4 regions of the Candidatus Thiodiazotropha sp. AKIB8 genome follow, and region 1 is predicted to be linked to each of the others. Evidence: predicted binding sites of a transcription regulator. Region 1 holds the regulator's gene; each other region holds the start of a gene.
What was found. The regulator sigma-54, encoded in region 1, starts transcription at its own class of promoters, with help from an activator protein. The targets are predictions, from matches to a motif close to TGGCANGNTNCNTGCTT.

Region 1 (7,886 bases):
GAGCATCACCAATTTGAGAATGGGTTATCAATAACAACCCAATGCTCATGACAACTCACGATGGCGAGACATGACTTGCAAACCTGCATCCTTAAAATGTCGATATAACTGTTCAACAACATACACAGAACGATGTTGCCCACCTGTACAACCGATAGCGATGGTTAAATAGCTGCGCCCATCTGCTTCGAAAGCGGGAATCCAACGGGATAGAAAGCTGATCAGGTCTGACACCATGAGGTTGGTCTCATTCTGAGCATTAAGATATTCAGCAACAGGCTGATCCAATCCGGTAAAGGTACGTAATTCAGTCTGCCAATAGGGGTTGGGTAAACACCGCACATCGAACAAATAGTCCACATCTCGAGGCAGCCCGTGCTTGAATCCGAAGGACTCAAACAGAATTGAAACCTGCCCATTCTCACCATCGATTCTATTACGAACCAAGTCTCGTAACTCATGTACGTTACTGTGAGTGGTATCTATTCTGAGATTCGCCGCTTCACTCAACGGCTGCAGAAGTTCTCGCTCATGTTGAATCGCCTCACTGAGGGAGCGTTGCTGGTTGCTCAAGGGATGTTTACGCCGGGTCTCGCTAAAACGCTTGATCAACGTATCCAGCTGGGCATCGAGAAACAACATATTGCAATTAATACCACGCTGACGAATGTTCTCCACCACTGCCGGCAGACTTGAGATCTGACTTGGTTGGCTGCGTGCATCAATACCTACTGCAGTTTTATTGAAGATCTCCTCAGGTTCACCGTTCAAATAATCGGATACTGAAACCAAAAGCGAGACCGGAAGATTATCAATGCAGTAGTACCCCATATCCTCCAGGGTATGCAGAGCAATGGTCTTTCCTGAGCCGGAGAGCCCTGTAACAATCTGAAGTTTTATCTCATTTGCCATTCTGTTCAGACTCTTGAAACTAGTGTTTTACCCGAATCCAGCTCGGTAACATCGCCAGATCGTAGGAGGTAATTACCTTTTTTGTAAACAAGTTAACAGGAATATCGACAAAGCAGATAGGGATACCTTGCCCAGCTGAGTTTACCCTCAGCATATTCATCCTGCACACATCAATGAGAGTAGGCTAAGCCTGATCTATATAGTTTTTCTGACGTTCGATAAAATCCTCGGTCGCGTTGTACCCATCCATCTTCAGCAGATGTTGTCGTACAGCCGTCTCCACCAGGATTGCCAGATTTCTACCTGCTGCAACAGGCAGGCTCGTCTGCGGCACCTCAACTCCCAGCAATGTTCGATGGGAATGACAACCTTCCAGGCGATCCATGTCATCTAATTTTTTATCATCAAAGTGCAGCAAATCGATTATTAAGTGTAGCTGCTTCTCTGGCTTTATAGCACTGTTACCAAAGATCGCACGCACATTAATCAGCCCCAATCCACGAACTTCGAGGAAGTCCTGCAGTACCTTGGGACAGCGACCGCTCAAGGTCTTACCGCCGGTTTTATAAAACTCTGTTGCATCATCAGCCACAAGACGATGCCCCCGCGAAATCAGAGCCAGGGCCAGCTCACTTTTTCCGATTGCCGGATCTCCACTAAGCAGTACACCCTTACCTAAAACTTCCATGTAGACCCCATGTAACAACAGCGTCTCACCCACTGGAAGACTGAATTTCTCCAGCAGTCGATGGATTACATAGTTGTCACCTTTCGGGGTGAACATGAGTGCAGTTCTGTTCTTTTCTGCCAATTCAAAGCAGCTCTGTTGAGGCTTTAGACCATCAGTAAATATCAGCGCCAGAGGAGAGGTGGTAAAAAGCGCCCTCAGAGATTCCCGGTATTTTTCTTCACCGCTGCTCTGTAGATGTTTCTGCTCAGGAGGACCAATCACTTGAATTTGATTGGGTCGAATCAGATTCAGTGGTCCCACAGGTTGTTGACCGTGGGGCGACTCACTGTCCAACTCTATTGTTTTTTCATCACCATCACCATTCCAGCTCAGTGAAAGTTCGCTGGCAAATTCGTCGAAAAGATCGCGAATGGTGTAGTTGGTGGGCATTAAACTGACGTTATCGCCGCTTCTCGCTGCCGGATTAACTGAAACAGTTGCTGCGTTGTTTCCGCTTCACGCAGTGCCGAGCAGAATGGAGGGTCATCAAACATCCTGGCCAATTTTGCCAGTAGTTGCAGATGGGCTTCAGTTGCCTCCTCAGGAACCAGCATGGCAAAGGCAAGATCCACCGGTTGGCTGTCGATCGCATCAAAATCGACCCCTGAAGGCAGCTGAATAAATGCTGCGGTGGATTGTGTTATCTGTGACATTCGCGCATGGGGTAGCGCTATTCCTTTGCCCAGTCCGGTGCTGCCTAAACGTTCACGCTCAAGCAATGCATCAAACACAGTATCCTGTGTGAGACCAGGAGCAGAATTGGCCAATCTTTGGCCAAGCTGCTCCAGGACACGTTTTTTACTGGCTGCCTCCACACTGCAGCCGATCCGTTCCTCAAGCAGAAATCCGTCGGGAAACATGGAGACCTCGCCAGTTTTATCTATTCTGAACTACTGCTACTTACAGCGTACTTCGCGCCACTACCGGCACGGTGACTCTGCATCTTTTCTTTATGCTTTATGACTTGCCTATCCAGCTTATCGGTAAGCCCATCAATGGCCGCATACATATCTTCCTGTACTGCATCAGCGAATACGCTGGCACCGTTCACTTGCATGGTGGCCTCTGCCTTTTGCCTCAGCTTCTCTACGCTCAAGATGACATGTACATTGATTACATTATCAAAATGCCTCTCAAGACGTTCGAACTTATTATCTACATAGCTTTTCAAGGCATCGGTAACTTCCACATGATGACCGGTAACGCTTATCTGCATAATTTTCTCCTGTCTTAGATGAGTTGGCTCATCACTCTAACTGAGGCGGTGAAGTAACGCCGGGGCATTTTTACAGCAACTCATTCATGAATCCACTTTTATCTGAAACCGCTCCGGTTCAGTAAGCATATCAAGCATGATATGATAGCCACTCCGATAATTCACTTCACCTACATCAGTCGCTTACGCTCGTTCGATGGTGGGATACTCATCGACTCGCGGTATTTTGCCACCGTTCGGCGGGCCACTTTTATACCCTGTTCCGACAATATGGCGGCGATTTTGTTATCGCTGAGAGGTTTGTTTGTATTCTCTGCAGCAATCAATTTTTTTATCAGCGCACGTATAGCAGTGGAGGAGCACTCACCCCCTGCACTTGTGTTCACATGGCTGGAGAAGAAATATTTAAACTCCAGCGTACCCCTGGGGGTATGCATATACTTCTGGGTTGTCACCCTGGATATGGTCGACTCGTGCATCTCCAGAGCCTCAGCGATATCCCGTAAAACCAGTGGCTTCATAGCCTCTTCGCCATGTTCAAAAAAGCCCCGCTGATATTCAACAATCTTACTCGCCACACGCAGAATAGTCTCATTTCGACTCATCAGGCTTTTGATGAACCAACGCGCTTCCTGCAGGTGGTTTTTCAGGAAAGTATTGTCATCACTCTGATCCGCACGCTTGATCAGACTGGCATAGTCGTTGTTTACCCTTAGTTTAGGCGTAACCTCACCATTTAGCTCCACAACCCAGCGATTATTGCGCTTGCTGACGAATACATCAGGAATCACATACTGAGGCTCGCTTTTGGCGATCGCTGTGCCAGGGTGAGGATTGAGCGTCCTGATCAACTGCATGATAGCCATCAGGTCGTCCTGATCAACCTTCATTCGTCGCATGATCTGATTCTGATCCTGCGCAGAGAGCAAGTTGAAATGGTCGCGACAGAGTCTGATCGCCAAATCCAAATAGGGTGTTTTTTCAGGAAGTTGCCGAAGTTGAATTAGAAGGCAGTCCTGAGCACCCTGAGCACCAACCCCCGGAGGGTCGAAAGCCTGGATACGATGAAGTACTGCCTCTACATCCTCCAGAGTCATCTCCTCATCATTCAGGGAAACCAGGATCTCCTGGAGATCACCTTTGAAATATCCATCCTCATCAATACTGTCGATGAGGTTAGTGGCAATCAGAACATCCTGCTCAGTGAATGGGGTCAGTGTCATCTGCCAGACCAGGTGGTCATGCAAAGTGATCGCGCCACTGCGCTGAACCAGATAGTCATTGTCTGCAGATTCACTACCACTGCTCGATGGGGGAAGATAACTGTCGTATACGTCAGCCCATTCACTATCAACGGGCAGGTCTTCTGTGATCTGGCTACTGTCGGTCTGAATTTCCCGCTCGTTGTTGATATCGTTGGAGCTCAAAGACTCTTTATTGTCTGAACTCTGATCAGAGCTCTCTTGACTAGCTTCTTCTTTTTGAGTCTGCTGACTAAACTCCTCTTCACCCTCCAGCATGGGGTTTGTTTCAAGAACCTCCTGCACCTCCTGACTCAGGTCGAGCGCAGACAATTGCAACAGGCGTATTGCCTGCTGCAACTGAGGTGTCATTGTTAAATGTTGTCCGAGCCGGAGCTGTAGAGCCTGCTTCATAGCAGAGATATCTTTAAACCTGGTATGTTATTTGTATGTCTTTATATTCATTCTAGCTAATAAATGCCGTTCACGGAATAATTCTTGGTATTTGTTTCGTTTGAATATAATTCTGCCTCATACTTTAACCTTCATTTTGTCAGCTGACGAGTAGTCATCATCTCTACTCTTAAATCACATAATCCATGAAAAAACATAAACATAGCCTTACATAGTAAAATTTTCGCCCAGATAAACACTACGTACCTCCTGGTTATCGAGGATCTCCTCGGTGGTTCCTTCCGCCAATACCTTACCAGTATTAATGATGTAGGCTCTATCACAAATATCAAGAGTCTCTCTAACATTATGGTCGGTAATCAACACCCCAATCTTTAATTCTCTAAGATGTTGAATGATTCTTTTAATATCGATAACCGCAATTGGGTCGACACCTGCAAATGGCTCATCCAATAAAATGAATGCGGGCTCCATTGAAAGCGCACGGGCAATCTCCAGGCGGCGTCGCTCTCCACCTGAGAGGCTCATAGCCATACTCTCTCTCAAATGTTCGATACCGAACTCTTCCAAAAGCCGGTCACAATGCGCTCTTCTTGCTTGCGCGTCCAGATCCTTTCGATTTTCAAGTATCGCCAATATATTCTGCGCAGTATTGAGCCGCCTGAAAACAGAGGGCTCCTGGGCCAGATAACCAATACCCATGCTGGCGCGCTTATGCATTGCAAGATCAGTAAGCTCCTCTCCATCCAGGTAGATTCTACCCTGATCAGCCTGAACAAGGCCCACGATCATGTAGAAACTGGTGGTCTTTCCGGCACCATTTGGCCCTAACAGCCCAACAACCTCACCGCTATTCAGATTGAGCGAAACACCATCGACCACTTTACGCTTATGGTACTGCTTCTCAAGTGCATCAGCCCGCAACTGGCTCACGGTGCATCGCTCTTGGTCTGGGGTTCAATTACGACTTGAACCCGCTCTTTACCCTGAGCACTGCTACCCGCCTTCACCTGGGCACTGGTTCGATTGTAAACAATCCGGTCATTTCGAAAACTGTTACCGCCCTGCTCAAGCAGAGCATTGTCAATCAATACCATTTCATCACGATCAACATGAATTTCCATCCTTCGCGCCTGACCATGCACCTCTACCCCATCGACTTCCGGCAGCTGACTGAATCTAGTCGGTTCACCTTCACTGATGATCCGCTCCGTCTTTCCCTGCCGACGATGAACCCAGAGGCGCTCAGCCCACAACTTCATACTACCCTGGGTAATCGTCACATTCCCCTCATAGAGGCTGATACCTGTCGACTCATCAATGGCTAGACTGTCCGCCTCAAGCTGCATTGGCTGATCCCGATCACTCTCCAAGGCCATAATCGGCATTGCGCCAAAACAGACAAGGCCATATACCAGGATTGACAGAATGCCCTTACTCGAACTCATAGTAGCCTCGTACCTGATGTAATAACTTCAAGCGAGATGGCTCAGTCAGCCATGCCTGCATGCCGACTGCTGATATTCGCTGCTGACCACTCTGAATTTCGACCGCCTCAGCCGTTGATGCATATGAGTCTTTTGATTTAAAAGTCAGATCTTCGGTCTCAATCAGATAAGGTGCGAAATCACCCTTTCCTTCACGCTCGATGATCACTCTGCCCGGAAGATAGAGTGTCTCTTGCTGATGGTCTGCCACACCCTGTTCTGCCTGCATCCTCCATGGCGGCGTATCGGCTCGGAAACGCCATACCACTGGCTTTAACAGCTCGGTAATACCACGCTTCTCATAATGTAACATTTTAGGGGTTTGTAATGTTTGCAGAAGCTCCCCATCCTCATTGTACTGTTTTACGCGTAGGTCCACGGCATAGGAATCAGGGATATCCCTAGCTACCTGTCGTTTCTGCATCTCAGGGCGCGTCAGTTCATTCACCCACCAGGCTAAACTCAGCACCAGGGCGAGCATCAAGGAGAGACCAAGCAGGCGTCTGTTCAAGCTAGACTTCCCACATATCCATAATCAACTGCGAACTCATGCTTCAAAGATAGTGATCCAAACTGGCTTGCAAGGTTCCTTGCGCTTCCATGATCATCTCACAAACATCCCTGCCAGCCCCATGTCCACCGCCATGAGGCGTTTGCCAGTGGGCGTGTTGAACCACAAAGGGGTGCGCATCCTGAACGGCGATGGCAAGCCCGACTCGACGCATGATAGGAAGATCCACAACATCATCCCCGACGTAAGCGACCTGCTCATCAGTAAGCCCCAGTTTATCTCTCAACTCTTCATACGCTGGAAGCTTCTCGAGTTTGCCCTGATAGACATGCTCAATACCCAGGTTTTCCATGCGCAACCTCACCACTTCAGAGGTCCGGCCAGTGATAATGCCAATCACCACACCGGTGAATTGCAACATTTTCATCCCATGTCCATCTCTGGAATTAAAGGACTTGTACTCTTGACCATCATCACCGAAAAAAAGAGCGCCATCCGTCAATACCCCATCAACATCAAATATCAAGAGTTTGACTGCTTTTGCTTTATTATAAATATCCTGCATTTTGCCCCCCTGTCTAGTATTTCATATCGTTTGACAATGTTACCGTGACGCTAAATGGCTAGCCGCAAGGCATGACACCCCCTTTCCAAGGCGCGTAACAACACGGGTCGCCGGGTAGCGTCTTGTCCGAGAGGAGGCCTGCTCAGGCCTCTAAAACTGTCGACCAATTGAAACACGACACTACATAACACCAGCTCTAAGTAGGTCGTGCATGTTGAATGCGCCAATCAGACGCTGCTCCTCATCCACCACCAGCAGGCCGTTTATTTTATTTTCATCCATCAACTGTAACGCCTCAGCCGCCAACATTTCTGGCGGAACCCGTTTGCAATCCCTTGTCATCACCTCTTCAACACTGATTTTGTGTATATCGATCGGCTGGTTGAGCGTACGCCTTAGATCGCCATCCGTATAGACACCGGCAAGACGCCCCTCGTGATCAACAACCGCTGTCATGCCCAGCCCCTTCACAGACATCACCTCCAACGCCTGGTGAAGCGTAGCCTCAAGCATCACCGATGGCAGGGCCTCTCCACTATGCATGATATCTCGAACATGCAGCAACAGACGTCTACCCAGCGACCCACCAGGATGGGACAAAGCAAAATCCTTGGCAGTAAAACCTCGCGCTTGCAGCAGAGCCACCGCCAAAGCATCGCCCATCACCAGTGCGGCAGTAGTACTGGAGGTCGGCGCCAGCCCCAGGGGACAGGCCTCTTTATCAACACTGACATCGATATGAACCTCAGACTCTCTTGCCAAGGTCGAATGAGGCTTTCCTGTCATCGCGATCAACGGCACACCCAATCG
Region 2 (7,886 bases), on a different contig from region 1:
AGTTGCTGTATATTCTTTGGTGATGGCTTCATCACAACCTGGTACTGATAGTAGTGCTGCAGCCTGTTTGGATTTTCACCATAGCGACCATCTGTTGGACGACGTGAGGGCTGGACATAGGCAGCGTTCCAGGGTTCAGGCCCTATTGAGCGTAGAAATGTTGCGGTATGGAAGGTGCCAGCACCCATTTCCATATCGTAGGGTTGCAGAATGATGCACCCCTGGTCTGCCCAATATTCCTGAAGCGCGAATATCAGTTCCTGAAAAGTTTTTATGTTTCGCTGATTTGGTTCTGAAGCTCGAGTCACAACGAGGCCCCGTTGATGTGGATGAAAACGGCGTAAGTATAACGATGCCGCCTTACAATGGCTAACTTACGGGCGGTTATGCTGGTTTAAGCCACATTTTAAAGGAAGAATTGAGGGGGATCTGAGAATGGATATAGGGTTCCAGAGGCTATTTAGAGGTAATCCCCGGTCTGTTAAAAACTCAGTGGGCTGTCGGAACATTACAGAATATACCGCAAGTCCCACCAGGTTTAACCGGAGATTACCATTATCAGTCACTCTACTTAGAGTGAAAGAGCACCTTTCATCAAAGACATAACAGTGTCACCGCCTTGTGTTTGAAGAAAGTCGAGAACGATGGGCATAAATTTTCCGACCATATCTGAATCCATACCCAGATTACCGAATGATGAGGCGAGGTTAGCCAGATTTCCTGCTGAGCTGTTATCCCCAAGCATTGAAGCAACAGCACCAACTGCGCCAGACTCTTTACCTGAAGACTGGGCGCCGGACATCATCTCTTCAATACCGGGTACAACAGAAGCTATTTGCGAAAAATCTCCTTCTGAAAGATTGCTCTGAGCCATTTTAAACAGGGAGCCTGCGCCACCTGAGGCCTGTTCCGTACTAACCCCAAGCTGACTGGTGAGTGCTGACAACAGATCATTTGCGAAGACCGTGGCGGTGGAAAAAAGCAGTGAGATTGCAAAAAGCGTACGTGCGATATTTTTCATTATTCCTTCCTCAGGTTTATATTCATGTATGGGCATTATATTCGCAAAAAGGGTTTTGTAGTTTCCCTGAATTGTAAAAGGGTGTTGCAGATTGAGAGTGTAAATGGGGTATTTAGCCAATTTTACGCTAGCCTTTGCCCATCCTATGCCAGGACGATTCAGGGTATAATTGCCATTTTGGCTAATGATGATATCTCATGAGTGAGCAAAGAAAGGCTGTTGCACTGATTTCCGGGGGGCTGGACTCGCTTTTAGCTGCCCGCGTCATTCAAGAGCAGGGTATACATGTTGAAGGCATTAACTTCTTTACCGGTTTCTGTGTAGAGGGGCACACTCATGCCATTCGTAAAAAGGATCAGAACAAGGCTAAGCGCAATAATGCCCTTTGGGTCGCTGAACAGCTGGGTATGAAGTTGCACATTGAAGATATCGTTGAAGATTACAAACAAGTTCTGACCAAGCCAAAGCATGGTTATGGCGCCAATCTAAACCCCTGTCTCGACTGTAAGGTCTTCATGGTTCGCAAAGCCCATGAGTGGATTCAGAAGAGAGGCTTCGATTTCATTATTACCGGAGAGGTAATTGGTCAGCGTCCGATGTCACAGCGAAAAGAGACCATGCCGATCATTTCCGATGAGTCTGGCGCCAATGATCTTTTGTTGCGGCCTCTCTGCGCAAAAAATCTGCCGGAGACTCTGCCTGAACGTGAAGGCTGGGTGGATCGTGAGCAGCTCTTCGATTTCTCAGGTCGCAGCCGTAAACCTCAAATGGCACTTGCCGCCAGTTTTGGTTTTGAGGACTATGCACAACCTGCAGGTGGCTGCTGTTTTCTTACCGATGAGCAGTATGCTGTCAAATTGAAAGATCTATGGCAGGCCCGCGGCAGTCGTGAGTATGAGATGGATGATATTATGTTGTTGAAGGTCGGTAGACATCTGCGTCCATCTCCTCACTATAAAGTGATCATTGCTCGTGAAGAGGGAGAAGCGAATTTTCTGCAAGGGTACAGAAAAAGCTTTCCACACATCAAGACAACCAGTCACGGCGGCCCACTGGCGCTTATAGATGGCGAGATATCTGATACGGATGTTGAGTTGATCGGTAGGCTGGTTGCCCGCTACAGTCAGGGTAGAGATGCTGATCAAGTGATTTTGGAGTTTACCAATAAAAGCGGTGACTCCCGTGATATACATTCAGTACCCCTGAAACCCCATGAGATACCCAAAGAGTGGCTGATTTGAATCGTCATCAGATTGATTGCCGGCGAATGCTCTGTCCAATGCCGGTTATCAAGGTGCAGAATGCGGTCGAGTCGTTGCCGGTTGGGGCGCTTGTAGAAGCTGTCTGTACCGATCCTGGTGCTTTGAACGATATTCCTGCCTGGTCAAGGATCAACGGTCACCGGGTAGTGGAGACGCGAACAGATGATGGTGAGTATATTGTGGTAGTTGAGGTTGTGGGCGAGTAGATATCATGAAAAGTGATCAACGCTATGAAATGAGCCGCAAGGCAGCGATTGTGGGAGCCATCACAAACAGCGTGTTGGCGCTATTGAAAATACTCTTCGGTTGGTTGGGTCACTCACAATCATTGATCGCTGATGGCATTCACTCTCTCTCTGATTTGCTGACGGATGCCCTGGTGCTGTTCACGGCACGCCATGCAAATGAGGAACCGGATGAAGAGCACCCTTATGGACATGGGCGATTCGAGACGGTTGGCACCTTAGTACTCGGCGGTTTCCTGATCACTGTTGGGGTTGGCATTGTCTGGGATGCTGTATTTCGCCTCTTCTCTCCTGAAGAACTACTGGTACCGGAAACCCTGACACTCTATGTGGCGGCGTTCTCCATCCTGGCGAATGAAGCCCTCTTCTTCTACACCCGTTATCTGGCAAATCTCATCAATTCAGATCTGTTGCGGGCTAACGCCTGGCACCATCGCAGTGATTCAGTATCCTCCATTGTGGTTCTGGTTGGTATCGGAGGCACCATCCTTGGCCTGCCCTATCTGGACGCAATTGCAGCTGTACTGGTTGGCTTGATGGTAGTGAAAATCGGGTGGGAACTCGGCTGGCAGGCACTACATGAACTAGCAGATGCCGGGCTTGAGGAAGAGTCACTAGAAGAGATACGCAAGGTCATTGGCAGCGTTTCCGGGGTGAATAATGTGCATATGTTGCGTACCAGGAAGCTGGGCGGGCATGCACTTGCTGATGTCCATGTGCAGGTTGATCCCTGGTTGAGCGTTTCCGAGGGGCATAGAATTGCAGAAGTTGTTCAGTATGGATTGATTGATGGTGTCGATGTTTTGGAGGATGTTACTGTCCACATCGATCCCGAAGATGATGAGGCCGGACCCTCGTGTGCAAAACTGCCATTGCGAGAAGAAGCAGAAAAATTACTACTCTCCCACTGGTCTGAGATGGCCTGTTTCGATGAGCGGATGCGCATAGTGCTGCACTACCTGTCAGGAAAAATTGATGTGGATATCTATCTACCGAGCCACTGTTTCAAGTCAAGTGAAAGTGCGAGTGAACTGAAATCCGATTATCAAAAGGCCATTGAAGGATCTGAACTGTTCAGAACGGTTCAGGTCTGGTTTGGTTAGCACTAATCTGGTGCATTGATAATATTGGACGCACTACAATTGTGCGTCGTTCCAGGTTTGTACTTTTTTTCTAATTCATAGCTAGCAGGAAGCCAATCTAAGGACCCGTATCAGTTTTCTTTTTTGTATATAATAACCTATTAATTTCGCAGAATATTTCTATTGCTTAGGCTTAGCAGCCAAAGGTGAGTATTTCGCTATCATTATCAGTTTTTACCCATGGCATGATTCATGCTCTAATGCGTATTCCAAAGCGTCTGGTATAGTTGCCTGGCCGCCAAAGCTAATGAGTAGCTGATACTTGCTCAGCATTGTGTAAACCAAAACTCTTGGAGAATGAGATGGCCTCGAAAGCCCTTAAGATGATCAAAGACAATGACGTGAAATTCGTTGATCTCCGCTTTACCGATACTCGCGGTAAGGAGCAGCACGTTACTCTGCCAGTCAGTGAGATCAACGAAGAACTGTTCACTGATGGCAAGATGTTCGATGGTTCATCCATCTCGGGCTGGAAAGGTATTAATGAGTCGGACATGATTCTGATGCCTGAGGATGCCACTGCAGTCATCGATCCTTTCGCTGACGAGAATACGGTGAACATTCGCTGTGATATTCTTGAGCCTGCCACCATGCAGGGCTACGAGCGTGATCCTCGTTCTGTTGCCAAGCGTGCAGAAGCCTATCTGGCATCAACAGGAATTGCTGATGCTGCATTCTTTGGACCAGAGCCAGAATTCTTCGTGCTCGACGATGTTCGCTGGAGCGTCGATATGAGTGGTTCCATGGTGAAGATCGACTCTGAAGAGGCTGAGTGGAACTCTGAGCGTGTCTATGAAGATGGTAATATCGGTCATCGTCCCGGCGTCAAAGGCGGTTACTTTCCAGTACCCCCAGTAGATTCACTGCACGACCTGCGTGGTGCCATGTGCCTCGCCATGGAAGAGATGGGCGTACCTGTTGAAGTTCACCATCACGAAGTTGCTACTGCCGGTCAATGTGAGATCGGTACCCGTTTCAGTACCCTTGTAGAGAGAGCTGACTGGGTTCAGATACAGAAATACTGTACCTGGAATGTTGCCCACGCCTACGGCAAAACCGCGACCTTCATGCCTAAGCCAATCGTTGGTGACAACGGCTCTGGTATGCATGTGCATCAATCCCTATCTAAAGGTGGAGAGAACGTATTTGCAGGTGATCAGTATGGTGGCCTGTCTGAAACTGCGCTCTACTATATCGGCGGCATCATCAAGCATGCCCGCGCTCTGAACGCTTTCACCAATGCTTCTACCAACTCTTACAAGCGTCTGGTTCCAGGTTTTGAAGCACCAGTAATGCTGGCTTACTCCGCACGTAACCGCTCAGCTTCAATCCGTATTCCATGGGTATCAAGCCCTAAGGGTCGCCGTGTTGAGGTTCGTTTCCCTGATCCAACAGCCAACCCCTACCTGGCTTTCGCAGCCATGATGATGGCTGGCCTGGACGGTATCCAGAACAAGATCCATCCTGGCGATGCAATGGACAAGGATCTGTATGATCTGCCAGCTGAAGAGGCTGCAAGCATTCCAACAGTTTGTCATAGCCTTGATATGGCTCTGGAAGCACTCGATGCAGATCGTGACTTCCTCACAGCTGGTGGCGTTTTCACTGATGACCTGATCAATGGCTATATTGATCTGAAGATGGAAGAAGTGACCACCATGCGTATGACCACACATCCTGCTGAATTTGATATGTATTACAGCCTCTGATATTACAATCCGGGTTGATGTGTAGTTAAAACGCCCCCCTTCATCGGGGGGCGTTTTTTTTGCGAACTTCGTCGCTTGTTAGTTTTGCTCTGAATGTCTATGCTTGGCACTATGCGTATCGTAATCATATTAGTTATTCTTCTGCTTTCTCAGCCGCTTATGGCCAGAGATGTCTATAAATGGGTTACTGAGGATGGAGAGGTCGTCTACTCTGAATCCTATCAACCGGGCGCAGAGAAGATCCGTGTGAGTGATGAAAAGAGAAAATCATCCCTGAATGTGGAAAATCTGGATAAAGAGTCCGAAGCTGCGGCTACTGGTGAATATACCAATTTCGACATTGTTCAGCCGGGCAATGATGAGACCATACGCAGTGCCGAAGGATCGGTTTCCGTTGGTCTTTCCATCTCTCCTCCTCTGGGAAGCGGTCACATCATTCATCTCTATGTGGATGGTAGAAAACTTGACTCTGATATCACAACCTCGCAGCTGGTTTTGCAGCAGCTCAGTCGGGGCACACATACCCTTAATGCTGAGATCCTCGATGCAGAGGGTAATAAGATGAAAGAGACTGGCAGTACCACCTTCCATCTTCGCCAAGCTGAAGTTGAGTAATACCTCTTCCCTGTTTTACGGTTGCTTTAGAGCTGCTGATTACTCACGCGTCTACAGCTGGGTCAACCAGTAGCTCATGATGCGCCGATCTCCCCTTTTCCTCTGGTAAAAGCCAGCAACACTTTTGACCTCTCCAATTAAGCCCCAGTCCCATTTTCAGTTAAATTCAAACAGTCAATGTGATCGATGCACTATAATAGTGCAATAGACCTGCTTTGCTCACTATAACAAAGAGAAAGTTATGGGCATTCAAGTTCAGTTGGTTGATCGGTAGTTCATGAAACGCCATTGAAATACCTGAAGCTGCGCCTTTTAGTTAGGTTAGCTGCAAAAAAATGGTTGATCACTCTCCTATCTCTATCGTTGGTGTACTTATTGCAGGTAGTTTGACATGAACCCACATCATCCAAATTCTCCGATGGAGCGCCGAGTGCTTGATAATTTGAGCACAGCCATTCTGCTCTTCGATCGTAAATTTAATCTGCTCTTCATCAACTCATCAGCTGAGATGTTGTTTGGTGTAAGTGCCAAGAAGATGGTTGGGAACCCAGCGGCTGAACTGATCTACTGCTCCAGTGGGATAGTGAGGAATAATTTAAACCGTTCACTGGAGACCGGACAGCCATTTACAGAGCGAGAACACCAGCTGCAACTGCAGAAGGGGCGGGAGATTACAGTGGATTGTACGGTAATTCCCTTACGCTCTGGACAGTTTGTGAACGAATTTCTTGTAGAAATACAGCAGGTAGACAGACAGCTGAGAATCACTCGAGAGGAACAGATCCTGTCACGAAATCAAGCCAGCAGAGCACTGGTGAAAGGTTTGGCCCACGAGATAAAAAATCCACTGGGTGGTTTGCGTGGCGCAGCTCAGCTGCTGGAACGAGAGCTGCCCGATGAATCACTGACAGAATATACCCAGATAATCATTGAGGAAGCTGATCGACTTCAAAACCTTGTAAATACAATGATTGGGCCAAATCGCATCCCTGAAATGAAGCCTACTAACATTCACCAGGTTCTGGAACGGGTTTGTGGTCTGACCAAAGCAGAGACAGGGGCGAAGTTGGTGATCAGCAAAAATTATGATCCAAGTATTCCCGATATGACAGGGGATATGGATCAGTTAATCCAGGCATTTCTGAATATTGTCCGTAATGCTGTAAGGGCTGCGGGCCCGAATGGTGTGGTAGGAATCAATAGCCGGGTTTTACGACAGTTCACTATTGGCAATATACGCCACCGACTGGTGGCCTCGATTGAAATCTCAGATAACGGTCCGGGAATTCCACCGGAGTTACAAGAGCGGGTGTTCTTTCCCCTTGTCTCTGGCAGTGAAGGTATGGGGCTTGGTCTTTCCATATCCCAAACCTTAATCAACCGACATCATGGATTGATCGAATTTACCAGTAAACCTGGTGAAACAGTATTTAGAGTATTACTTCCTTTGGAGCAGGTAGATGGATAGAGCATGCCGGGTTTGGGTGATTGATGATGATCGCTCAATTCGATGGGTTTTGGAAAAAACCTTGGAAAAAGCTGAAATGGAGGTGACCAGTTTTGAGAGCGCAGACAGTGTGCTGAGTTCATTGGATAAGGGGCAACCAGATGTGGTCGTTTCCGATATCCGTATGCCGGGTATGGACGGGCTTGAGTTATTGGAACTGCTTCATGCTCGCTACCCAAATCTGCCAGTGATAATTATGACGGCTCATTCGGATCTGGAGAGCGCCGTCTCCGCTTATCATGGTGGTGCCTTTGAATATCTGCCCAAGCCTTTCGATGTAGACGATGCTGTACAGCAGATTCGTAGGGCTTGTCGTCAGCAGTTAACGGTTGAAGAGCAGCCTAAAATCGATGCTAAAGAGAGTGCGATGGAGATCATCGGTGAA
Region 3 (7,886 bases), on a different contig from region 1:
GGTGATCCGCAGAATGATCTCCTTCGAACTCGGAAAAGAGTTCACTGGGCGCCTTGCCCAGCAGATTGACCAAGACATTCAGGCGACCGCGATGGGCCATGCCGATCACCACATCGGTGACACCACGCTGACCACCGCCCTGCACTATCTCGTCCAGCAGAGGAATCAGTGAGTCGCCACCTTCAAGAGAGAAACGCTTCTGCCCCACATAGCGTCGATGCAGATAGTGTTCCAGGCCTTCAGCTGCAGTCAAATCCCGTAGGGTGTCGATGCGTTCACGGCGGCTGTTTTGCGCTGCCCAGTCACCCCGGGTCGACTCCAGTCGACGTTCGATCCAGCGCCGTTCATCAGCTGCACTGATATGCAGGTATTCACTGGCCACACTACCGCAATAGACCTGCTCAAGGATCTCAACCACCTCTTTCCCTGTCAGCGTCTGCTCTGCCTCAATGGAAACCACATTGACCTGCTGCCGAAGGTCCTCATCATCCAGCCCATAGTAGGCAGGATCCAGCTCTTTGGGCCGTTGACGTTCCAGCAGATCGAGTGGATCCAGATCAGCATAGAGGTGTCCGGCCAGGCGGTAGGCCATAAACAAACGGTCCAGCCCTGAGTGGATAGTCGGAACCTGGGGTCTCTTGATGGCTGGACTCGCCTCTGCAGAGACACCATGATCAAAACCATAGAAGAAGCTACGCCACTCGGGTGATACCTGATTGGGATCTTCGCAAAAGGCCTCATACAGCTGGTCGATGTACTCAGCACTAGCGCCGACGAAGTCTGACCTTCGACGTTGAGTTTTCGCTTGCTTCTCCACGTTTAGTTCCTACCTTTACGAGTACCATCAGCGGTCAGTCTAACCCTGAAGAGAGTGTCACAAATAGTGATCATCAGCGCAGTTTATCTGCATCTCAGTGCACCGTGGGCTGGGATATTATCGGTGTACTGGAGTGCTTCAGTGTATCACCCGGGGAATAGAGAAGTGAATGGATTTCAAGCAGATCAGCAATGCTGACCTATAACTAACCTGAGGGGAGGTTACTAGCTTCGCCGACATAGATTATTGTCGGATTAGCCTATGTTTTTCTTTGTTATGATCTCCACTACGGAGGTGATCTTCTATCTTCTTGATAAAAATAATCAAGCGATGAATCTTATTATCTTTGCACTCTGTAAAAGATCTACCCGGTCTAACCTGTAAACGATGTTGCCGGTTTGTACCTCACTCCCCTCTCCCCTTGCGGGAGAGGGGCTGGGGGAGAGGGGGGTGTTCAACAACACCATCATCTAGATCATTACTTAACACGACAAGGATTGATTGGATCTTGCCGCATACGATTCAGTTTCATCAAGCGCTGGGCGCTCACCCTCTCCCCAACCCCTCTCCCCAACCCCTCTCCCGTCAAGGGCGAGGGGCTTTTACAGCACTCTCTTGCGGGGGAGTGGGGCTTGAATGCGTGTTTTTACTTTTCGAGCTTGTCTGATCTATGCCTTATAGTTATTTCTAATTACCCTCCATACTCAGCACAAAGAATATCAACCTGTATATACGTAATATGCGGGTAATACAGTTGGTGGGGCAGGGCCCCACCCTACCCGTCTGTATAGGCGTAGGGTGGGGCCCTGCCCCACCAAATCGCGCTGAAAATTCACAAAACCCACTTGCAACCTACCGCAGATCCTTAACTATCACCGTAGCTAACTTTGGAGGGTAATCAGGTAGTTATTTGTACTACTCTACGAACACTATTGTCGGGGAGGCTTTAATAGGTAGGTGTCACATTCTGTTGTGGGACTTGCAACCTTGCAAAAAACGCAATTGTAGAATAACTGACAATCCACCACCGCCAACTTCTGCAATAGATAGCCCGAAAAACATACAGATAAGAGCATCTTCTCTATTGGAACATTTCTTGCTGTCTTCTCAAATAACCTTGCAAACCGAGCCAGGAGATCCTGTGAGTTATTCAGATATTGAGGTTTCAGATCTCAACACGCTTTTGTCAGATGCCAATCCAGTAATCATTGATATGCGGGATCATCAGAGCCAAAGCCGAGGACGACTACCCAGTGCGCTCTCCGTATCAGATGAGACCATCGGCAAACTGATCCAGCAGCGTCGCAACAATCCGGCGGTACTGGTCTACTGCTACCACGGCAATCAGAGCCGTGACCTGTGCAGTTTCCTAACCCAAATGGGCCTGAATAATGTACACAACCTCTCTGGAGGCTGGGAGGCTTGGGAGCGCTTTCAACAATCTTAACTCTGCGGCTGAACACGACATACTAAGTCGCCAGATTAGTAATTAATGGGAACAACTTTATGAAAACCACGGATAAGATCCGCCAACAGCTGACTGACCACCCTGTGATTCTCTATATGAAAGGCACACCGGATGAACCCCGTTGTGGTTTCTCTGCCAAGGCTGCTGCAGTGATGAAGGCGACCAATATTGGATTCGCCCATGTGGATGTACTCTCCTCCCCTTTGATCATGCAGGCCTTGCCAGAAGTTTCCGACTTTCCTACTTTCCCCCAGTTATTCATCAAGGGTGAAATCATTGGTGGAAGTGACATTGTTGAGGCGATGTATGAGAGTGGTGAATTAGTGCCAATGCTGAAGGATGCCGCTGAGGCTTAGGAGTAGCAGATGAAAGAGGAAGAGATAGTCACACGAATTCAAACCCTGCATCCTGATGCAGTTGTCGACATTGCTGGGGAGGATTGCAATTTCGAACTGTTCGTTGTGAGTGAATCATTTACTGGACAGAGCATCCTCAACAGACAAAAGCCGATCCTGGCGCTTTTTAAGGAAGAGATCAGCAGTGGCGCACTGCACGCCCTGTCGATTAAAGCAAAGACCCCAAAAGAACTCTCAGGTCAGGGGGGACTGATTCAGATACAACCACTGAGTTGATCTGCATGGGAATGCTCTGGGCGCCATCCAATCACCCCAGATGCATTGCCAGTAGTTCCAAAGCCCTCTCCTCGTTCAGACCCTCAGCAATCTGAGTGTTATCGTAGCGGTTCGCCCCCTCCATTGCTGGATACTCAAGATGGATACCAAAGTGACCGGGGTTCTGACCATGTAAAGAGACATAAGCAGCTACACCGGGTACGTTTGTGCTATGGAGGCGCACCGACTGCCTATCGTCAAGCTCTTCACTGACCAGGAACCAGGATTCCGCTATCAACCGTTCCTTAAGCAGCAACAGGAGTGCCTTTATTTCTGTCGCTTTGTCGAGTGCCCAGATATTCATGATTATTCCAACCTCCCCTATTTGATAACTGTTGCTCAAAGCATCATGATTTTCTGTAAACAGAGGCGTATCCCTCTTCCATCAAAACCTGTTTGACCGAGGCTCGCTGCAATATCCGGCGGTAGTGATTGAGCAGGTTTTCCGGTAGAGGAATGTCGATTCTATCGGCCCAGAATTCAACATAAAAAAGGGCTGCGTCTGCGATACCAAAGTGCTCAGAGATAAAGTCGCGATCCTCCAGCCAGCCCTCCACAATGGTAAAACCCTGCTCAACTATCTCCTGCCCTCGTGCTTTAATCGCCTCGTGACTGTCGGCATCTGTGGTGTATTGATCAGTGGTAAAAATACGGGTGAAACCCTCCCCGTGGAGGGTGTTAACCACGTAATTCATCACTTCCAACACTCGAACCTCTGCCTCAAGTTCCTGTGGAATAAGCTGGTTCTTGGGATGGCTCCGAGCTAACCACCAGGCGATGGATTGAAAGTCAGTCAAGGCTTTTCCACTATCCAGTAGAAGGGTTGGAATTGTCCCTTTCGGATTTATTGTCAGATAGTCATCACTATGTTGATCACCTGCCATTAGATTCACCAGATGAGCCTCGAATACCAGATCAAGCTCTTCCAGAAGGATATGGATTCCAGTGCTGCATGAACCTGGTGTCATGTAGAACTTCATGGACATGACGACACACTCTCTGGCTCCATGCCCCGAAAGACACAGCAACGCTCGAACACATCAAGGGTGGGTTCAACAGATTTATGTTGGCAATATTTTGCCACCAGTTTAGCCAACCCCTTGATATCGCGACCACTGGCTTTAAGGTAGATCTGCGCAAGATGTTCGATCTGCTGCTCTTCAATATCGAGTCCGAACTGTTCAACCATCACCGCCCAGATCTTGCGCCGGTCTTCAAACTCCGGAGGATGATATTTGATCATGGCGATGCAGCGGGAGACGATGGCTTCATCGATATCATCGACCCGGTTGGTAGTTAAAAAAAGCAGACCGTTGAAGTACTCCAATACGCGCAAAAAGACCCCCACAACCGCATTGGCTGCGATATTGTCATCCCGCCGCTTGATGTAGACGTCCGCCTCATCGATAAGCATTACCGCACCCCAACGTTGAGCCCGGGTCAAGGTCTCCTTCAACGCCCGTTCCATCTCGGTAACATTGAGCCCTAACTGACCGGAGTGAACCCGATAGAGCGGTCGGCGAATAATTTCGGAGTAGACCTCGGCAGTAAGTGTCTTGCCAACGCCTGGTGGCCCGGCACAAAGTACAGTGGTGCCACCGGACTTGCCCTCTACGATATCGTCCATCAGCAGATCCATCTCCGCAGTCAGGATATCGATCAAATCGGTCTGTTCCGGAGGCAGTATCAGTTTATCTTTCAGCTCAGACTGGTATTCATAGGGTTTCATATCATCGACATGGACCCAAAGATGGTGGTGAAGATCGAGATGGAATAGGAGAATGTAGCCATGTACCGGCACTTCAGTGAAGAGTTTTTCGGGGATCTCTTGCTGCAGTGACTCGGTCGCACCCTCAACCTTTTCATCAAAGCGGGTGCTGCGCCCTGCCTTGCTCAGATACTTGCCAAGGATATCCCCAGGCAGATCCATTGCGAGGGCACGCTCTTTGAGAATCTCTTCATCATTGACCAGTCTCGCCCAACCACCCCCACTGGAGAGCACAACACGGTTCTTTCGGCTCCAGTCTGTATTTCGATGCGAGGCTGTTGGGTCATCAGCGAAGATACCTGTCCCCTTTGCATTAAACTGACGACCATAATCGGAACGCCAGTCGAAGAAACGCTCCGCCGACCTATCATAGGCAGCAATCAGCGCTTCGGTCTCCTTGAGAAAGCCCTTGCTGGCAAATATCTCTGCTAAGGATTTGTCAACAATATCCCGACTGCGGATTACCAGGTTGACGGTAACGATCTTGGCCATGGCATTAGCCTTGAGATCTAGAAGAATACGTCCGTTCTCCTCCTCCCCCGGAGGTGTGAAATCGATTCGTGATACGAGATATGGGGCAGGACGACCAGTGGCATCTGCTTTGAACAACCACCCCCGTATGGCATCTTTGAGGAGAAACTCCGCAATATCGGGCACCAATCGTTCGAGATCATCCTCAGAATATCGAACTCCAGGATCATTTACGGCGTGTTCCAGATTGGCAAGTTGCGCTGCCTGTCCAGCCATCCCCGGCCCTGCATCTTCATAGAGATTGCGCAGATAACCCAACTGCTTGGATGAAAGTCGCCGGAATGGGACTTCTGCCCGATTGCCGAATTTGAGTTGTTCGCTCAACAGAGACAAGTCAGGAAACTCATTGACCATCAACTCGACATAGTTGCGCTCTATTTGAAGATTCATACCCAGGAAACCCCATGAACAGATAGATTCATCAGATCCAAGCAAGGGATATACCAGTACTTTAGTGACTGAATTTAAAGAAATATTTATATGGCTTGTCACATTTATAACAGTCGGAAAGCCTTCATTGTCGATTTTGAAAGGTTTTAAATCGATGTTTTGTACTGTTTCTAAGTGACTGACAGTGGCCTCCATCCAGTGAACACTGGCGTCAGAGTGCGATAGATAGCGAATTCATCAACCAGTGAAGAGATAGATATTTTTCTGGCTTGGAAATTGCCTTACCCAATTGCAATTGAGACAAAACATTGATGGAATTTTCAACATGCATAAAATCGGAATCTTCTTCGGCACTGAATCGGGTACAACCCGTCTCATAGCAAAAAAGATCGCCCGCAAGATAAACTCATGCCGGGAGGGTGATCCAGCTGCAAAACCGATTAACGTCAACCGCATCGACAAGGATCAGTTTCTCGCCTATGACAAGCTTATTCTCGGCACGCCAACCTATAGCGATGGGAAACTTCCTGGCAAGGCGAGCGGGAACGAAGAGGAGAGCTGGTTAGAATTTCTGACACTGATCAAACAGGTAGACTTGAGTGGCAAACAGATTGCACTCTACGGGTTAGGTGACCAGGAGAGTTACCCTGACCATTTCGTCGATGGATTGATGCGCCTCTACCGCATTATGGAGAAGGCGGGTGCACAGATGATTGGTGGATGTGGAGTCGAGGGTTTTGAGTTCAACCACTCCATGTCAGTCGTTGATGGACGTTTTGTCGGTCTGGTATTGGATCAACATCTGCAGCATCTGTTAACAGAACAGCGTATCGATGCCTGGCTGGAAGAGATACTGCCACAGATGCTAGTGTAGTGCTTCATATAAATTAACTCTGCTCTTCGCGAATTTTCTCTCGAACCGCCATCAACACCTTACCGAAGGTGTTGTGGCCCAGTCCATCTCTACCGCAACCCCAGTAGTAGTCATACTGACTGGTTTCGGTGATCTTCCGCTCACCGGTTTCCAGCAGCTTTGCAGCAACCTCATGATGGGTCTTACATTTAGTATAAATGGCACGGGTCATCATCACTTCCCGCACTTGCTTCCAATCTTTGCGGATCTGCCGCTTATGGGCAGCAGCTATTTTTTGCGCCTGATTCGGGTGATCGGCGGATCTGATCGCTTCACGTTGTTCAGCCTGTTCAAACTTCATGCCCTGATAGTAGTGCTCGACAGAGGGCCAAACCGCACCATCCAGTTCAAACCCTAGTTTGGAAAAGCTGGCCAGAGGATGGTTCACATCGGCTCTGGAGAGGTAGTAAGGCTGTTTGGCCTCGGAAAAGATCATCTCAGTTCTCCTTAATCACTAGGGCCTGTTAACAAAATCGAGCCCAATTCAGTCAGGGAGTCCAGGTCCCAGTCTGGTTTAGGCAGCTCTTCGGGATAGGCTTCCCCCGGCGCAAACCGTCCGCTTCGCACCAACACAGTTTTCATACCGAGCCTGCTGGCGCCGGCGATGTCAGTATCGGGCCTGTCACCGACCATCAGGCACTCTTCCAATGTTACGCCTACACGTTCTGCTGCCATTTCATAGAGTAAGGGTTGTGGCTTTCCGATGAATAGCGGAGCTATTCCTGTGGCAAGCGCAAAGGGGGCTACTAAAGCGCCACCTCCAGGTAGTATCTGGTGATGACCATCCACATTGGCATCAACACTCTGATCCGGATTGGTACAGACCAGTCGGGCGCCCCGCTTCAGGATCAGGTTGATACCGATGGTAATCGTCTCATAGTCGATGCCTGCGCCTTCACCAATGATAACAAATTCAGCTTCTGTCTGGTCTTCATGCCCATGAAGCTGAAGTGCCAGGTGGAGACCTTCAGCACCTACTGCATAGTATCGAAAACCAGGTTTTTCCTTGACTAGCCAGAGGGCCGTTGCCTCAGCTGAGGTGACGATCTGTTGCTCAGCTGGCCTGGCAAACCCCATTTGCTCGAGACGATCTGCGACCCTGGCAGGAGGCAGGATAGGGTTATTGGTTATGAAGGCATGAGGCATATCTCTTACCTCAGACATAAATTGCAGGGCTTCTGGGATCGCCTTCTCGCCGTGATAAAGGATGCCGTCCATATCTAACAGCAGGGCTTTAATAGGCGATTTCACAGGATTTCATTTTGATGGGTTGACTCGAATGATGTCAGTAACAGCTTTTTAGACATTGTACGTTTATGGGGCAGCTT
Region 4 (7,886 bases), on a different contig from region 1:
CTTCAGGAGGAGTATCTGATTGAGCACAACTATAAAGAGATCGTTGGCCGAAGTGCTACCATCAAGCAGGTAATCCAACAGATCGATCTGGTGGCACCGACCGGTGCAGCAGTACTCATCACCGGCGAGTCCGGCACCGGCAAGGAACTGATAGCCCGCGCCATCCACGAATACAGCAGCCGCCACGACCGTCCCATGATCCGGGTCAATTGCGCCTCGATTCCCCATGAGTTGTTTGAGAGTGAATTCTTCGGCCACATCAAGGGCGCATTCTCCGGTGCCATCAGCGACCGCGCCGGCCGCTTTGAGTTGGCCGACGGCGGCACCCTGTTCCTGGACGAGATTGGAGAGATACCGCTGGAGCTGCAGGGCAAGCTGTTGCGGGTACTGCAGGAGCAGCAGTTCGAACGGGTGGGTGAATCAGTCACCCGCCATGTTGATGTACGCATCATCGCCGCCACCAACCGGGAACTGCGTGATGAAGTCGAGGCACACCGCTTCCGTGAGGATCTCTACTTCCGACTCAATGTCTTTCCCATCGTCTCTATACCACTGCGTCAGCGACAAGAGGACATCCCTATCCTCGCCAGTCACTTCCTCAAGCTCGCCTGCTCAAAGTTCGGCAAGAGCGAACTGCAGTTTACCCAAGGCGATATGGATCGCATGCTCTCCTATCCATGGCCCGGTAACATCCGTGAACTGATCAACGTTATCGAGCGCGCTGTAATCCTTTCACAACACCACCGGATTCACCTCGACTTCAGCATCAACAAGGAGAGTAATAACCCACCAAGACCTGCCAATTTAAAGAGTTCTGCGATTTATACTCAGGAGGAGCTACGGCAGCACGAGATCGACAATATTATTGCTGCATTGAAGCAAAGCAACGGTAGAGTTTTTGGTCAGCAGGGTGCTGCGGAAATACTACAGCTAAAACCAACAACACTCTCATCACGCATCAAGCGACTGGGGATCAATCGTCATCAGTTTGTCAGCTGAGGGAATAGTTACTTTTTCCTATCGTTCTTCTGAGTGGCGGCAATAGGGAGAGTAGTTGTTTCTTTTGAGGGCACCTCTATTAATTGCTTATGCCCTCTGCGTAACCCGAAGCGTGTACGCGCCCTGCCCCAGATTTTCTCTGCGCAATTCAGCTACTGTTCTGCTGTGTTGTCTCTGATTCTGCAAGCAACACTAGTGGTATTGCAAACGGCCCCAACAGAACAACAATAAAATTACGAAAAAAAGAGGGTTTCACACGACGCCTTCTTGCGATGTAGATGCAAATAGCAGCACTAACAAGCCAGATTATTAGAGGTATATATGCGCTCATCATACAGTCCCAACATCAATTTCCATATTAATAACAGACATTGTTGAGACAAAATAATTGCATCAAGACTCCTCAATAACTCTAATTCGTCTGTACAGAGATCTACTTAAGCCATGTTCAATAAAAGAGTTGAGCAACCACATCATAAATTAACTGAGATAAAAAAAGCGCGGATACCGCGCTTTATCATGTGGCGTATCAATTTCATCCATGAATACGCCAGAGGGTTTCAATTAATGCGTTCAGGAACGATCATCTTTGAACATGCGCCATCCACTGATCATGGTACTTATCAGGCTTTGACGGGAGACAATATCCTCACGGATCGCGACATAGACATGGATGATCACGAAAACCACAATGACCCACATTCCCCAGTGGTGCCACATACGAACATCCTGACTCTGCCCGACCAGTGGGATCAACCATCCAAAAAGTTGATCCTGCCAACTACCCAGACCGGTCTGTTCAGCATAGAGTGAGAAGCCGGTTAAGACCATTGCAATGCCACCCACTGTAATGATGACAATCATAGTGATATGGGCCAATGGGTTATGGCCCTCATATTTCTTCGGCTCTTTTTCCAGAAAGGAGTACCAGCGTATCTCGTGCATTAACTCTTTCCAGAAAGAGAGGCGATAGAATGGCAGATGAAAGAGCTCCCGCGAATGTTCATTACCGACAAAGGCCCAATAGATTCTGCCGATAAATCCGACCGTAAATATATAGGCCGCAGCAAAATGGGCAAAACGCATATAGCCCATAAGAAAGTGGTCGCTTGCTTCACCTGGCATGGTTGGCAGAGGATTAGCAATAAAATAACCGGTAACAGCAAGAACCAGAATCGCCAGTGCATTAACCCAATGCCATAATCTGACGGGGGCTTCGTAGACATAGACAGCAGTGCGTTTTATGGTCGTCTGCATTGGAGTCTCTCCTGAATCGATATTAACGATCTTATGTTAGGGCCTGTTAACACTAATCGAACCGACCCTAAGAGCCGGATATTCAGTTTGGTGCGGCTGGGCGGTACCCTACGTCTTTTTTATATAGGTAGGGTGCGGCCCTGCCGCACCGAACTTGGCTTCAGTACTTTTTCAACTTCTGAGCAACCTGGTGACGGTCAAACCACCCAGTACAGCGCCAACCAACAACAGTGGCAGTGGATGTTCTGACATCAGATGCAGAATTACAGATAAAAACTCTGCATCACTGTGCTCTCCAACATGAGCCAACAGTGGCCCGCTTACCAGCAAACCACTTAAACCAATCATTGCCTTTTTCATCTCTACTCCTAATACAACTTGAAACGAATGGTGAATTCAGATCCGGAATACTAACCAGGTCATAGATATTTAATGACAGGCCGTCGTGTGTTTGCTCACGGACTGCGTTATCTAAAACTTGCTGTAGGAGTGCTACAGCGGCGTTTTGATGCCTTGCCGTGAGCAAACACACGACAGCTGAGTGTATTAATATCTATGGCCTGATTAGTAACTACCGCACCTTAACCTTTGCCAGCTCCTTACCCTCTTCACTCATCACGTGGGTGGAACAGGCGAGACAGGGGTCGAAACTATGCAGCGTGCGCAGTATTTCTACCGGCTGATCTGCACGTTCCACCTTAGTGTTCATCAATGAGGCTTCGAAAGCACCGATATTGCCTTCGCTGTCTCTCGGTGAACCATTCCATGTGGTGGGCACCACGCATTGATAGTTGTCGATGCGGGTATCCTTGATCTTGATCCAATGCCCCAGGGCGCCTCTTGGCGCTTCACTGAAACCGACACCTTTTGCCTCTTTCGGCCAGGTTTCAGGATCCCAATTGTCGACGTTGGCGGTTGATGAATCCCCCGCCTTGATATTGGCCATCAACTTATCCATGAAGTAGCGCATCTTGTCTGCCGCCCAATCGGCTTCCAGTCCACGTGCGGCTGTCCGACCAAGGGTTGAGAATAGTGCAGTGACCGGCACATCTAGCGTTTTCAGTACAAAGTTAATCTGTTCGGTAATCTCTTCATGGCCCTTGGCATAACCGATGATATATCGTGCCAGTGGACCAACTTCCATGGCATGGCCACGCCAACGCGGCGCTTTAATCCAGGAGTACTTGGCGTCTTCGTCAATCTGCTCGATATTGGTTTTTGTTCCCTTGGAATTCGGGCCCAGCTGGAAATTTGGTTCGGTAATACCATCCCAGGGATGCAAACCTTTGACCCCATCGGGATAGTTGTACCAGGAGTGAGGGACATACTCCTGGATCTCATCCGGATTACGCAGATCGACTTCGTGCACCTCCTTGAGATTGCCATTGAGGATTGCACCTCTGGGCATCATCAGGTTGGCTGCAGAGTAGTCGTTTGCGCGATCAGGGATATCACCATAACTAAGCACATTCGTACTCGACAGACCACCACCGTAGAGCCAACCCTTGTAAAACTGACCCACAGCAAGAATATCTGGAATGTAGACGTTTTTAATAAACTCTCTGGTACTGTCGATGATCGAAGAGATCTGGTTCAGGTTGACCATATTCAGAGCACCAACCGATCCGACACCATCCAGATTGATTGGACAAGGTACGCCACCCACCAACCAATTGGGATGAGGATCCTTACCTCCGAAGATGGTTCGTATTTTCATTATCTCCTTCTGAAAATCGAGTGCTTCGAGATAGTGGGTGACGGCCATCAGGTCAGCTTCAGGTGGAAGCAGATAGGCCGGGTTATCCCAATAGCCGTTTTTGAAAGGACCAAGCTGGCCACTCTCAACAAACTTTTTCAGTCGGTTCTGGATATCACGAAAATATCCTGGTGAGGATTTGGCATGCTTAGGCGAAACCTTTTGTTGCAGTTCTGAGGTTGCCTTTGGATCTGCCTTGAGTGCATTTACTGGATTGACCCAGTCGAGAGCATGCAGATGGTAGAAGTGAACCAGATGATCATGAGCCTGCAGCGTCAACTGCATGATGTTGCGAATGGAGTTGGCGTTCTCAGGTATCTCTATTTTCAGTGCATCTTCCACTGCACGCACCGAGGTCAATGCATGGGTGCCAGTACAGACACCACAGATCCGCTGGGTAAAGGCCCAGGCATCACGTGGATCACGGCCCTTGAGAATCACTTCCAGTCCGCGCCACATGGTGCCGGTGGAAACTGCATTGCGGATGATATTTTCCTCATCCACATTCACTTCACAACGCATGTGGCCTTCGATTCGGGTTACCGGGTCGACAACGACGCGCTGACCTGAATCATCAAGGTTATAACCGTTTGGCGTGGTCTTGGTGCTCATTGATCACGGTCTCCTTTCTTTTGCGCGTTTTTAATAGCAGTTACAGCAGCATGGGCAGCAGCTGTTGCACCGACAATTCCGGCAGCAGCCAAACCGACCTTATCTGCATTGGCCTCGACACCGAACTGATGGGTGTCGGTCACATGCTGGTAGAAAGAGCCCTTGTCCCAAAATCCATCCTCAGAGCAGCCGATACAGCCATGACCCGCCTGGATCGGAAATGAGAGCCCTCCATTCCAACGGATGGTTGAACAGGCGTTATAGGTGGTTGGACCTTTACACCCCATCTTGTAGAGGCAGTAACCTTTGCGAGCAGAGTCGTCATCCCAGGCCTCAACAAACTGGCCCGCGTCGAAATGAGGACGTCGATAACATTTGTCATGGATACGCTGGCTGTAGAACATTTTCGGGCGTCCCTGACGATCCAGTTCCGGAAACTTTTCGAAGGTAAGAATGTAGGTGACCACGGCGGTCATCACCTCAGCAATCGGTGGACAACCCGGCACTTTGATAATCGGCTTATTGGCTAGACCAGGCACCTTATGTACCGGTGTTGCACGAGTAGGATTCGGACGGGCTGCCTGAACACAGCCCCAGGAGGCACAAGAGCCCCAGGAGATGATTGCTTTACAGTGCTCTGCCGCCATTTTGAGCTGTTCGACAAAAGGCTTGCCACCAATGATGCAGTACATGCCATCTTCATCAAGAGGCGGATTGCCTTCTACAGCCAGGATGAAGTTGCCGTCGTACTTTTCGATGGTCTCTTCAATGATCGCTTCGGCTTCATGTCCTGCCGCAGCCATGATGGTGTCATCATAATCGAGAGAGATCATCGACAGCACCACATCCTTCGCCAGCGGATGGGCAGAACGGATAAACGACTCGGAGCAACAGGTGCACTCAAGACCGTGCAACCAGATCACCGGGATTCGGGGCTTGGTCTCCATTGCTTCGGCAATGCGTGGCACCACTGCGGGTCCCAACCCCAGGGCAGAGGCAGTCAAACTGCAGAATTTCAAAAAACTACGACGTGTAATCCCCTGCCGCCGCATGACTTGGTAAAAGGTCTCGGTCATCACCCTACTCCTCCAGGTCGATCTATTCAGATATGCGGCTTTATCTTTTTTCCGCACTTTCCTTGAGTGAGCAACAGTTATGCCATATTAATATCTTTCTTTATATTCAATGAGATAAATTGATTTGAGTCGAGCCCTGTCTCCAGTATGTGTATGTTTGGATACCGCAATAGAAGATAGAGTGGCAATCAACTTACCGGTTGTATTCAGTTTTCAGAGATTGAATTCATTTAGATCGGCTGAAACCATCCTCCTAGTGTGGTGCGTCATATAAACCCTATATTTGGAGAGATTTATTAAACTGGAATTTCAGTGTTTTTCGTCATATTTACTTTCCCTGTACTCTCTAAATCATATAGCCTTTAGTGCTTGATATCGCTGATTTGTATAGCGTTGCTTTTCTTTTTTTAAGCAGACTTGGTGGGGCATGGCCCCACCCTACACCTTGACCTGACAGGTAGGGTGGGGCCCTGCCCCACCATAGTGTGCTGGAACGGCATAAAAAACCACTTCGTCTGATTATTAGAATGTTATTAATTGAAGCACACGGTGATTCCAGAAGGACTCGCTGTGTAATTTATTGATAGGCCTAGATTGTCAGTCGGACAACGTTACACAGAGGGTGACCAAGTCTATCGAAAAATATTTTCAGAAAAATTAGCGCTTAATCACTCATAACTTGTTATATAAAAAAGCAAGTTAGCCTTGTGCATGGGAGTTTGTTTTTGTACGAAGATAAACAATAAAAACACAATGAATTGTGAATGCAGGGCATGAGAGTTACGACAGGGCCGCAGCCTATGACTTTTGCGATACCCGACGTTAAGGGCGAGAGTTTTTTACGCTTACTTCAGTCATGTATAAGATTAACGGTGTAACTTTAACCTGGCCAGTGGATTCAGGTTTACCTTTTAACCATTTCAGATCAGTGTTCACATTTATCCAGATTCTCTTTTGCACCTGGCAATACCGAGAGTAAAAAAGTGGCGATAAGAATCAATGGTGCAAACAGCAACAACAGCAGTCCGGCAAACATAACCACCTGCTGCATATAGAACAGATCAGGTACAACGTTAGTGCCGGCCAGAATCATCAGGATACCCGCAATAAAAAAAATAGAGGAGACCAATACTCCCTCCCGCATTGTCTTACAACCGATTTTCAGTAGTCCCATTGGGTACCCTCATTTTTTCTCCAGTCCACTCAAGATCAATGGTCACCGAGTAACTTGTCAGCCTCACCCGGCTGTAATCCATACTCCTGCTCAATCATCCGGTTCCATTTGTCTCTTTTGAAAACTGATTTGGCAGGTACCACTCTATGCACCAGGTTGTAGTGACACTCGATACAGGTTTTGTCTTTGGCATCCTCACGGTGAATCAGGAGCGTATCCGGTCGACTTCCAAATATTGCCTCTTTAACATGGCAACGTTTACAGGTGGCGGAGTCACGCTTCTTAAACCACTCCCTTGCAGCAAATGCCGCTTCTGGCAGATGCAGTGCATTGATCACAGGATCATCATATTCCGAGCCGAATATCTGTTTGAAGAGATCCTTGCCGCCAATAAAGTGATCCCATGTTGCGGCGAACACACCTTCAGAAACATGACAGTCACCACAACTGGCACGTACACCAGAGGTCGGTTTGTAGTGCGGTGATTGCCGATAGGGTTCCGCAACCAACTCCATTGAATGACAGGTTGTACAGAAGGCCTCACTGCTGGTCAGATGATCGAACTCGGTTAAGAACAGCATAAAACCAATACCTGCCACTCCACCAATCAATAGCGCAAAAAGGACATGACGAGTAATGAACAGGGGAAGTTTAAGCTTACTCATGGCTCTCCTTCCCAATACCGTAACCGAGGAGCGGATTCGGTTTTGATGGATTGTTCAGCCAGCTGTGTTGATCAAGGCTGGTGACATGAGTCTTGATCAGATCATTAGCCCTCTCTTCACCAGCGAGCTGACGTAGTTGGGGCAGAAACTCGCCATAAAAGTTCTGCCCTACCTTATGCATCCCCTCCCATGAAGCGTAGTTGGGACTCATCATTGCTGCACCATGACGCGCTGCAGTACCTTCGTCATGCCAGAGTCGCCAAAAGCTGAACTCGATCGGCTCATCAAAGGGTGCCGGTGTCAGCAGTTTCATTTCGTAGAGTGCAGACATGATTGCCTGAGCGGGT

Region 2: the regulator sigma-54 is predicted to act here: its motif matches at 3,852-3,868, upstream of glnA (glutamate--ammonia ligase).
Region 3: the regulator sigma-54 is predicted to act here: its motif matches at 5,911-5,927, upstream of AC4IFB_RS20140 (flavodoxin).
Region 4: the regulator sigma-54 is predicted to act here: its motif matches at 5,769-5,785, upstream of AC4IFB_RS20240 (hydrogenase small subunit).

The regions. Positions count from the first base shown of each region.
Region 1 covers NZ_JBSYOO010000016.1:20,389-28,274, forward strand. Annotated here, with positions in the region: gene AC4IFB_RS02995 (PTS sugar transporter subunit IIA) at 1-49, opposite strand, end outside; gene rapZ (RNase adapter RapZ) at 46-912, opposite strand; gene hprK (HPr(Ser) kinase/phosphatase) at 1,097-2,032, opposite strand; gene ptsN (PTS IIA-like nitrogen regulatory protein PtsN) at 2,032-2,502, opposite strand; gene hpf (ribosome hibernation-promoting factor, HPF/YfiA family) at 2,523-2,858, opposite strand; gene AC4IFB_RS03020 (RNA polymerase factor sigma-54) at 3,029-4,513, opposite strand; gene lptB (LPS export ABC transporter ATP-binding protein) at 4,721-5,446, opposite strand; gene lptA (lipopolysaccharide transport periplasmic protein LptA) at 5,443-5,961, opposite strand; gene lptC (LPS export ABC transporter periplasmic protein LptC) at 5,948-6,511, opposite strand; gene kdsC (3-deoxy-manno-octulosonate-8-phosphatase KdsC) at 6,555-7,076, opposite strand; gene AC4IFB_RS03045 (KpsF/GutQ family sugar-phosphate isomerase) at 7,257-7,886, opposite strand, start outside.
Region 2 covers NZ_JBSYOO010000026.1:61,814-69,699, forward strand. Annotated here, with positions in the region: gene glyQ (glycine--tRNA ligase subunit alpha) at 1-308, opposite strand, end outside; gene AC4IFB_RS04970 (DUF2780 domain-containing protein) at 572-1,021, opposite strand; gene AC4IFB_RS04975 (tRNA (5-methylaminomethyl-2-thiouridylate)-methyltransferase) at 1,219-2,262, shown strand; gene AC4IFB_RS04980 (sulfurtransferase TusA family protein) at 2,250-2,489, shown strand; gene AC4IFB_RS04985 (cation diffusion facilitator family transporter) at 2,495-3,631, shown strand; gene glnA (glutamate--ammonia ligase) at 3,973-5,379, shown strand; gene AC4IFB_RS04995 (DUF4124 domain-containing protein) at 5,491-5,994, shown strand; gene glnL (nitrogen regulation protein NR(II)) at 6,386-7,462, shown strand; gene ntrC (nitrogen regulation protein NR(I)) at 7,455-7,886, shown strand, end outside.
Region 3 covers NZ_JBSYOO010000054.1:21,654-29,539, reverse strand. Annotated here, with positions in the region: gene AC4IFB_RS20175 (2-oxoglutarate dehydrogenase E1 component) at 1-817, opposite strand, end outside; gene AC4IFB_RS20170 (rhodanese-like domain-containing protein) at 1,959-2,264, shown strand; gene grxD (Grx4 family monothiol glutaredoxin) at 2,324-2,641, shown strand; gene AC4IFB_RS20160 (BolA/IbaG family iron-sulfur metabolism protein) at 2,651-2,917, shown strand; gene AC4IFB_RS20155 (hypothetical protein) at 2,949-3,260, opposite strand; gene AC4IFB_RS20150 (glutathione S-transferase family protein) at 3,304-3,942, opposite strand; gene AC4IFB_RS20145 (AAA family ATPase) at 3,933-5,645, opposite strand; gene AC4IFB_RS20140 (flavodoxin) at 5,971-6,519, shown strand; gene ybiA (riboflavin biosynthesis intermediates N-glycosidase) at 6,533-6,994, opposite strand; gene AC4IFB_RS20130 (HAD-IIA family hydrolase) at 7,006-7,809, opposite strand.
Region 4 covers NZ_JBSYOO010000054.1:39,679-47,564, reverse strand. Annotated here, with positions in the region: gene AC4IFB_RS20260 (sigma 54-interacting transcriptional regulator) at 1-999, shown strand, start outside; gene cybH (Ni/Fe-hydrogenase, b-type cytochrome subunit) at 1,573-2,256, opposite strand; gene AC4IFB_RS20250 (hypothetical protein) at 2,428-2,616, opposite strand; gene AC4IFB_RS20245 (nickel-dependent hydrogenase large subunit) at 2,828-4,624, opposite strand; gene AC4IFB_RS20240 (hydrogenase small subunit) at 4,621-5,700, opposite strand; gene AC4IFB_RS20235 (hypothetical protein) at 6,626-6,874, opposite strand; gene AC4IFB_RS20230 (cytochrome c3 family protein) at 6,910-7,539, opposite strand; gene AC4IFB_RS20225 (multiheme c-type cytochrome) at 7,532-7,886, opposite strand, start outside.